Linked DNA regions of Arthrobacter crystallopoietes. The protein of the gene in region 2 interacts with the protein of the main gene of each other region in a pairwise test. Links are inferred from orthologs where the notes say so. Each region holds a gene or a part of one and is shown on either strand. Other genes may lie near its edges.

Evidence for each region.
Region 1: the proteins of J5251_RS18630 (region 2) and rlmB interact in binary tests that used the Escherichia coli proteins (3 or more experiments, as listed by UniProt). The link is inferred for Arthrobacter crystallopoietes from one-to-one orthologs.

Annotation. Positions count from the first base shown.
Region 1 is NZ_CP072014.1:1,492,853-1,496,028, reverse strand. The notes cover bases 317-3,176. They hold rlmB (23S rRNA (guanosine(2251)-2'-O)-methyltransferase RlmB), read right to left. Parts: upstream 2,309-3,176; coding sequence 1,325-2,308; downstream 317-1,324. Other genes in these bases: cysS (cysteine--tRNA ligase), read right to left, coding at 2,407-3,176; glgX (glycogen debranching protein GlgX), read right to left, coding at 317-1,141. Also shown: more of glgX, read right to left, coding at 1-316. UniProt on the Escherichia coli protein: Specifically methylates the ribose of guanosine 2251 in 23S rRNA.
Region 2 is NZ_CP072014.1:4,065,145-4,068,301, forward strand. Bases 213-3,053 are described here. They hold J5251_RS18630 (NAD(P)H-hydrate epimerase), read right to left. Parts: upstream 2,508-3,053; coding sequence 918-2,507; downstream 213-917. Other genes in these bases: J5251_RS18625 (helix-turn-helix transcriptional regulator), read left to right, coding at 213-875; treZ (malto-oligosyltrehalose trehalohydrolase), read right to left, coding at 2,513-3,053. In the rest of the region: J5251_RS18620 (hypothetical protein), read right to left, coding at 1-112; more of J5251_RS18625, read left to right, coding at 204-212; more of treZ, read right to left, coding at 3,054-3,157. UniProt on the Escherichia coli protein: Bifunctional enzyme that catalyzes the epimerization of the S- and R-forms of NAD(P)HX and the dehydration of the S-form of NAD(P)HX at the expense of ADP, which is converted to AMP.

The DNA.
Region 1 (3,176 bases), 2.6 Mb from region 2 along the record:
GGCGGATTGCGTGCTGGTCGCCGAGCCAGAAGTCCCGGACGGTATCGCGGAAGCGGTCGTTCCAGTCCGCCCAGCCGGCGGGGAAATTACCGGTCTGCCAGCCGCCCGGCGCCACGTCCCATGGTTCGGAAATCAGTTTGATCTCGGACAGCGTAGGGTCCTCCGCCGTCGCACGCAGGAACGGATGGCGCGGGTTGAAATGGCCGTCCGGGTCGCGGCAGAGCGAAACGGCCAGGTCGAAACGGAAGCCGTCGACATGGAATTCCTGGACCCAGTACCGCAGCGAGTCCACCACCAGGGCCAGGACCTGCGGCTCGTTCAGGTCAAGGGTGTTGCCGCAGCCAGTGGTGTCCAGATAGTTGCCGTGGCCGTCGTGGCGGTAGTAGACCTCGTCGCCGAGGCCGCGGAACGAGTAGGTCTGCTGGTGTTTGCCGCCCTCGGCGGTGTGGTTATAGACCACGTCGAGAATGACTTCGAGCCCGGCTTCATGCAGGCTCTTGACCATGGACTTGAACTCGTCCTGCACAGCCTTTGGCCCCGCCGCGCGCGCAGCTCTGGTGGCGTACCGGGCGTGCGGGGCGAAAAAGCCCAACGTGTTGTAGCCCCAGTAGTTCGACAGCCCCAGTTCCTGCAGGTGCGGCTCATCGATATGGAAATGCACCGGCAGCAGTTGGACGGAAGTGATTCCCAGGTTCTTGAAGTACTCGAGCATGACCGGGTGTGCCAGGCCCGCGTAAGTTCCTCGGAGCGCTTCGGGAATCTCCGGGTGCAGCTTGGTCTGGCCCTTCACATGGCATTCGTAGACCACCGTGTCCCGCCACGGCACCTCCGGCGCGGTATCACCGGCCCAGTCGAACCCGGCGTCCACGTGAACCGAACGGAAGATGCCGCCGTCGTCGTCAATCGCACGGCCGTAAGGATCCAGCAGCAGCTGCCCCGCACCGCCGCCGGGCAGGGCCTTGCCGTGCGGCCAGAACGCATAACGGTTGCCGGGGAGCAAACCCCGGACGATCCCGTGGTGCACGCCGTCGGTCAGTTCCGGCAGGAGTGCGGCGCCCCACCGGCCGTCGGCGTCCTCGAAATGGATATCCAGGGCGGAGACCGCCGGCGCGAACACCGCCACGTTGACCTCCCCGGCCAACAGCCCTGCAGCACCGGCGCTGACGCCGAGCGGTACGGGATTGGAGGTGCGGGAGGAACGGCCCTCGCTGCCCCGGTGCCCGGCGGTTTGCCGGCCAACGCTCGCGTTGGTTGTGGTGTTGATGGGAGTGACGGAATCGGCGGGGTTGGCCAAGGGTATGCCTGTTCTGTTGGTACGGCGGCGCTATTGCGCTGCGCGCTGCCGGGATACTTCGTACAGGCTGATGCCCACGGCCATGGACGCGTTCAGCGATTCCATGTCCGAGTCGATCGGGATGGAGACAATCTGGTCGCAATTCTCGCGGACGAGCCGGGACAGGCCCTTGCCCTCGGAACCGACCACGATGCACAGCGGCTCGGTTGCCAGTTCCAGTCCGGGCAGCGAAACGTCGCCGCCGCCGTCGAGCCCCACTACGTAGATGCCCAACTGCTTGAAGGCCTTGAGCGCGTTGTTCAGATTGGAGGCCCTGGCCACCGGAACGCGCACGGCTGCCCCGGCACTGGTCTTCCAAGCAGAGGCCGTCATGCCCACCGAGCGGCGCTCGGGCACAATGACGCCGTGACCGCTGAAGGCCGAGGCCGAGCGGATGATGGCGCCGAGGTTGCGCGGATCCGTGATGCCATCCAGCGCGATGAACAGCGGCGCGTTGCGGATGTAGCCCTTCTTGAACTTGGCCATGGTTTCTTCAGCCAGTTCCAGCGCGTCCTGGTAGTCGTACGGCGGGATCTGGAGGACCAGGCCCTGGTGGACGGCATCCTCGGTCATCCGGTCCAGTTCCGGCTTGTGGGATTCCATCACCGGAATACCGCGTTCGGCGGCGAGCTTCAGGGACTCCTTGACCCGGTCATCCATCTCAACCCGGACCGCTACGTGCAGCGCCTTCGCCGGCACTCCGGCGCGCAGTGCCTCCACCACGGAGTTGCGCCCGGTGACAACCTCCTCGGCGGTCTTGCTGCGTCCGCGGGAGGCACCTGCCCGGCCTGCGGGCCGCTTGGCGGCGGAACGCTCGGCGAGTTCCTTGCCGCGATAAGCCTTGTGGTACGGCCGGTCCTCAGCCTTCGGGGTCGGCCCCTTGCCTTCGAGGGACTTGCGCCCGTGCCCTCCGGTCCCCGTGGTGGGGCCCTTCTTGGTCTTGCGCACCGCTCCGGGGCGTCCTTTGTTGGCCATGGTTTTACCTTCGGTCAGTCAAATATGCTCCGCACCGGTCGGCGCGGGATCAGTTTCTAGCGATTCCCGTCGTCCAGGTCTTGCCTATGCCTACGAGTTTACCGGGCTGCCACGGTCCACGTGGGCCCGTCCGCGGAATCCTCCACAACGACGCCGGCCGCGGCCAGCGTATCGCGGATGGCATCGGCCCTGGCCCAGTCCTTGGCTTCGCGGGCCGCGCGGCGTTCCTCGAGCTGCGCCTGAACCAGGGTGTCCAGCGCCTGGCGTGCGGCGATGTCCGTTCCGCCTGCGTTCCAGTGCGGATCCAGCGGATTGATGAAGAGCACGTCCGTCATCGCGAGTACCTGGTGCAGCGCCCGCTCTATCCCCTCGCTGTCCTTGCCGTCCAGGGCTGTGTTGCCGGCGCGCACGGTCTCATGGATCACCGCCAGCGCCTGCGGCACGTTCAGGTCGTCGTCCATCGCGGCGCGGAAGGCCTCCGGGACATCGCTGCCTACGAAGCCGAAGTCTTCGCCGTAGAGGAACTTCAGCGCCCGTTGCAGGAACCCTTCAATGCGTTCGACGGCGGCCGCGGCCTCCGTGAGCGAGCCCGGGTTGTAGTCCAGGGCGGAGCGGTACTGCGCCTGGCCCAGGTAGTAGCGGACCACCACCGGCCGGGCCAGCTCCAGCATTTCGGTCGGCGTGACAATGTTGCCCACGGACTTGGACATCTTTTCGCCCTCGTAGGTGACCATGCCGTTATGCATCCAGAAGTTCGCGAAGCCGTGGCCGGCGGCGCGGGATTGCGCCATCTCGTTTTCGTGGTGCGGGAACCGCAGGTCCAGTCCCCCGCCGTGGATATCGAACTCCGGGCCCAGGTACTTGGTGA
Region 2 (3,157 bases):
GGCCGAAGAGAATCGGCGCGATGGTGAAGACGGTACGCAGCAGCAAAAAGGCCTGGTGCGTATGGCTGCGCAGACCGGGGCGGTCTGTAAGGCGGGGCTGGTGGGTGACCATGACCGTTCCTTTCTAAAAGTAGTAATACTTGACTTTAGAAAGAGCGGGCTGTTATGTCAATGGTTGTTGTTTTTAGAGTAAAATTGCAGGTATGAAAGCACGCACGGAGTCCGATTCGGTCAGCGCAGTTGCCGCTTTAGCGGATTCCTCCCGGCGTGGGGTCTATGAATACATCCTTGAGGCGGAGGGACCGGTCAGCCGGGACGACGTCGCCGGCGCGCTGGGCATGGTGCGCGGCACGGCGGCCTTCCACCTGGACCGGTTGGCGCGGGAAGAACTGCTGACGGTGAGCTACCGGCGGTTGTCCGGGCGCAGCGGTCCAGGGTCGGGCCGGCCGACCAAATTGTATGCTCCGGCGGTCCGAGAGGTCTCGGTCAGCCTGCCGCAACGACACTACGACCTGGCGGCCGAACTTCTTGCGGCCGCCGTCGAGAATTCCCACCGAACCGGAGCCCCGGTGGACGAGTCGTTGCGGCGGGTGGCCGCCGAGGCGGGTAGTGCCATCGGCGAGGACGCGGACAATCTTGAGCATGCCCTGGAGAAGTACGGGTTCAAGCCCGAGAGCGAAGCGGACGGCAGCGTCGTCCTGCAAAACTGTCCGTTCCACCGCCTGTCCCAAAGCCACACGGCCACCATCTGCGGGCTGAACCTGGATCTGTTGTCGGCGGTGACCGGCAAGACCGGGCCTGCCGGCTGCACCGCGGTGCTGGATCCTGCGCCCGGGCGCTGCTGCGTCAGGATCCTGCCGCCCGATCCCGCCTGAACCCCGCGACTCCGCCCAAGGTCCAGCCGCCAGGTGAGAGCGTTAGCCGTCCTGACGGAGTTCCAGCAGCGTCCGCACGGTTTCGGGCACGGCCCGGCCGAAGTCCGAGGCGGCGACGGGTCCTCCGGCAGCGGCCTCGGTTCCGGCGATCCCATGCACAGCGGCGGCCATGGCAGCCACGGCCGCCCAATGGTCGGGCTCGGGAAGGCCTGCTTCGGTCAGGCGGTCGCGCTGGACTGTGGCGGCGAGCGCGCCGAGGATCCCGGCGAGCGTGTCCCCGGAACCTGCCGTTGCCAGCCAGGGCGTGGCGTTGTCCTGGGTAAAGAGAGCACCGGACGGTGAGGAAATGACGGTGGCTGCTCCCTTGAGCAGCACGGTGGCACCGGTAAGCCCGGCGGCAAGGCGTGCAAAGTCCGACGGCGATGCCTCCACCTGCTCGCGCGTCACCTCCACGTCCTGCTCGGCAAGAATTCGGACGAGTTCACCGGCGTGCGGCGTCAGGATCACCTGCGGGCCCAGGTCGGCCGGAAGGCTGTCCAGCGCGCCGGCGTCCGCCACCACCGGCAGTCCGGAAGCGAGCGCGTCCCGAACGCGGACCTGCTGGTCCCGATCCCCGGTGGCGCCTGGTCCCACCAGCCAGGCCTGCACACGGCTCTCCCCCACGGTGCCCTGGCTGCAAACCGCTTCCGGCGTCGAGAGGTTGACCAGGCGGCAGATCTCCTGGGGGCCCAGATAGCGGATCATGCCCACGCCCGTGGCTGCGGCCGCCTGCGTGCACAGCAGTGCGGCGCCCGGATACTGGGCCGACCCGGCGACGATTCCGAGCACGCCGCGCGTGTACTTGTGGCTGGTTCTCTGCGGTACGGGCCACCAGTCGGCCAGATCCGCCGGTTCCAGCCGCCGAAGTTCCGGCACCGGGAGAAGCGGACCGAGGCCGATGTCTACGGTCAGCACCCTGCCTGCAACCTCTGCGGCGGGATCGGTGAGCAGTCCGGCTTTGGCTCCACCGAAAGTCACGGTGAGGTCGGCCGGCAGGACGGGCCCGAAGACTTCCCCGGTATCGGCAGAGACTCCGCTGGGCAGGTCGCAGGCGATGGTCAGGGCCGGGGTTCCCCGCGCGATGATGTTCTCCACCAGATCCTTGCCCGGGCTGCGCAAACCGCCCGAGGCTCCGGTTCCGAGAATCCCGTCGATCAGCACATCCGCACGGGAGCAGCTGGCTGCGGCTTCGTCGGGCGTGACGAAAGGACCGGCTGCCGCGGCGGCGGAATCGTCACCACCCGCGCCCGTACCGGCACCACCAGCGGCCAGCCGCAGCACAGTCCCGCCGGCCTTCTCAAACACGGCCAACGCCTGCGGGTGGCTGCGCGCCGAGGTGAGGACCGCCGTCGTACTCATTCCCCTGCGCGCGAGGGTGGCGGCGGCGAAGAGCGCGTCTCCCCCGTTGTTGCCGCTGCCGGCGATCACTGCCAGCCGCGCGCCGTAGATCCGTCCGCGGTTTTCCCGCACTGCACGGACCACGGCGTTGGCCAGCCCCTGGGCGGCGGTGGCCATGAGCCGGTCGCCGTGCCCGGCGTCGAGCAGCGGTTGCTCGGCGGCGCGGATCTGGCGACCGGTCCAGGCGCTGATCATGCCCCTTAGCCCTGCCCCCGGATGATGGCGGCGGAGTTGGCCGGCAGCGTCAGCACACCGTCCAGCTTCGCTTCGTCTTCCGTGGCCAGCAGCAACCGGCCGGTGCCCGCATCCACGGTGCAGGTCCGGTCCGCGAAGTTCAAGCACACGCTGATCCGGCCGCGGCGCAGAATGAACCAGCCGTGATCCTGGTCGAACTCCACCTGGACGGAAGCGAAATCCGGGTCCGTGAGTTCCGGGGTCTGCCGGCGCAGCGCAATCAGGTCCTTGTACAGCGCCAGCAGCCGCGCGTGGTCCCCGCGCTCCGGCTCGGACCAGTCCAGCTTGGAGTTGGTGAAGGTGGTCTCGGCCTGCGGGTCCGGCACGAGGTCCGGATCCCAGCCCATCCGCTCGAACTCCCGGAGCCGGCCGGCCGACGTGGCCTCGCCCAGTTCCGGCTCCGGGTGGGAGGTGAAGAACTGCCAGGGGGTGGACGCGGCGAACTCCTCGCCCATAAAGAGCATGGGCGTGAACGGCGACGTCAGGTTCAGCACGGCAGCCATCGCCAGCCGACCATAGCCCAGTGTGGAGGACAGCCTGTCCCCCGCGGCGCGGTTGCCAATCTGGTCGTGGTTCTGCGTGCAGACCACCAGCTGGCGCGCTTTCACCCG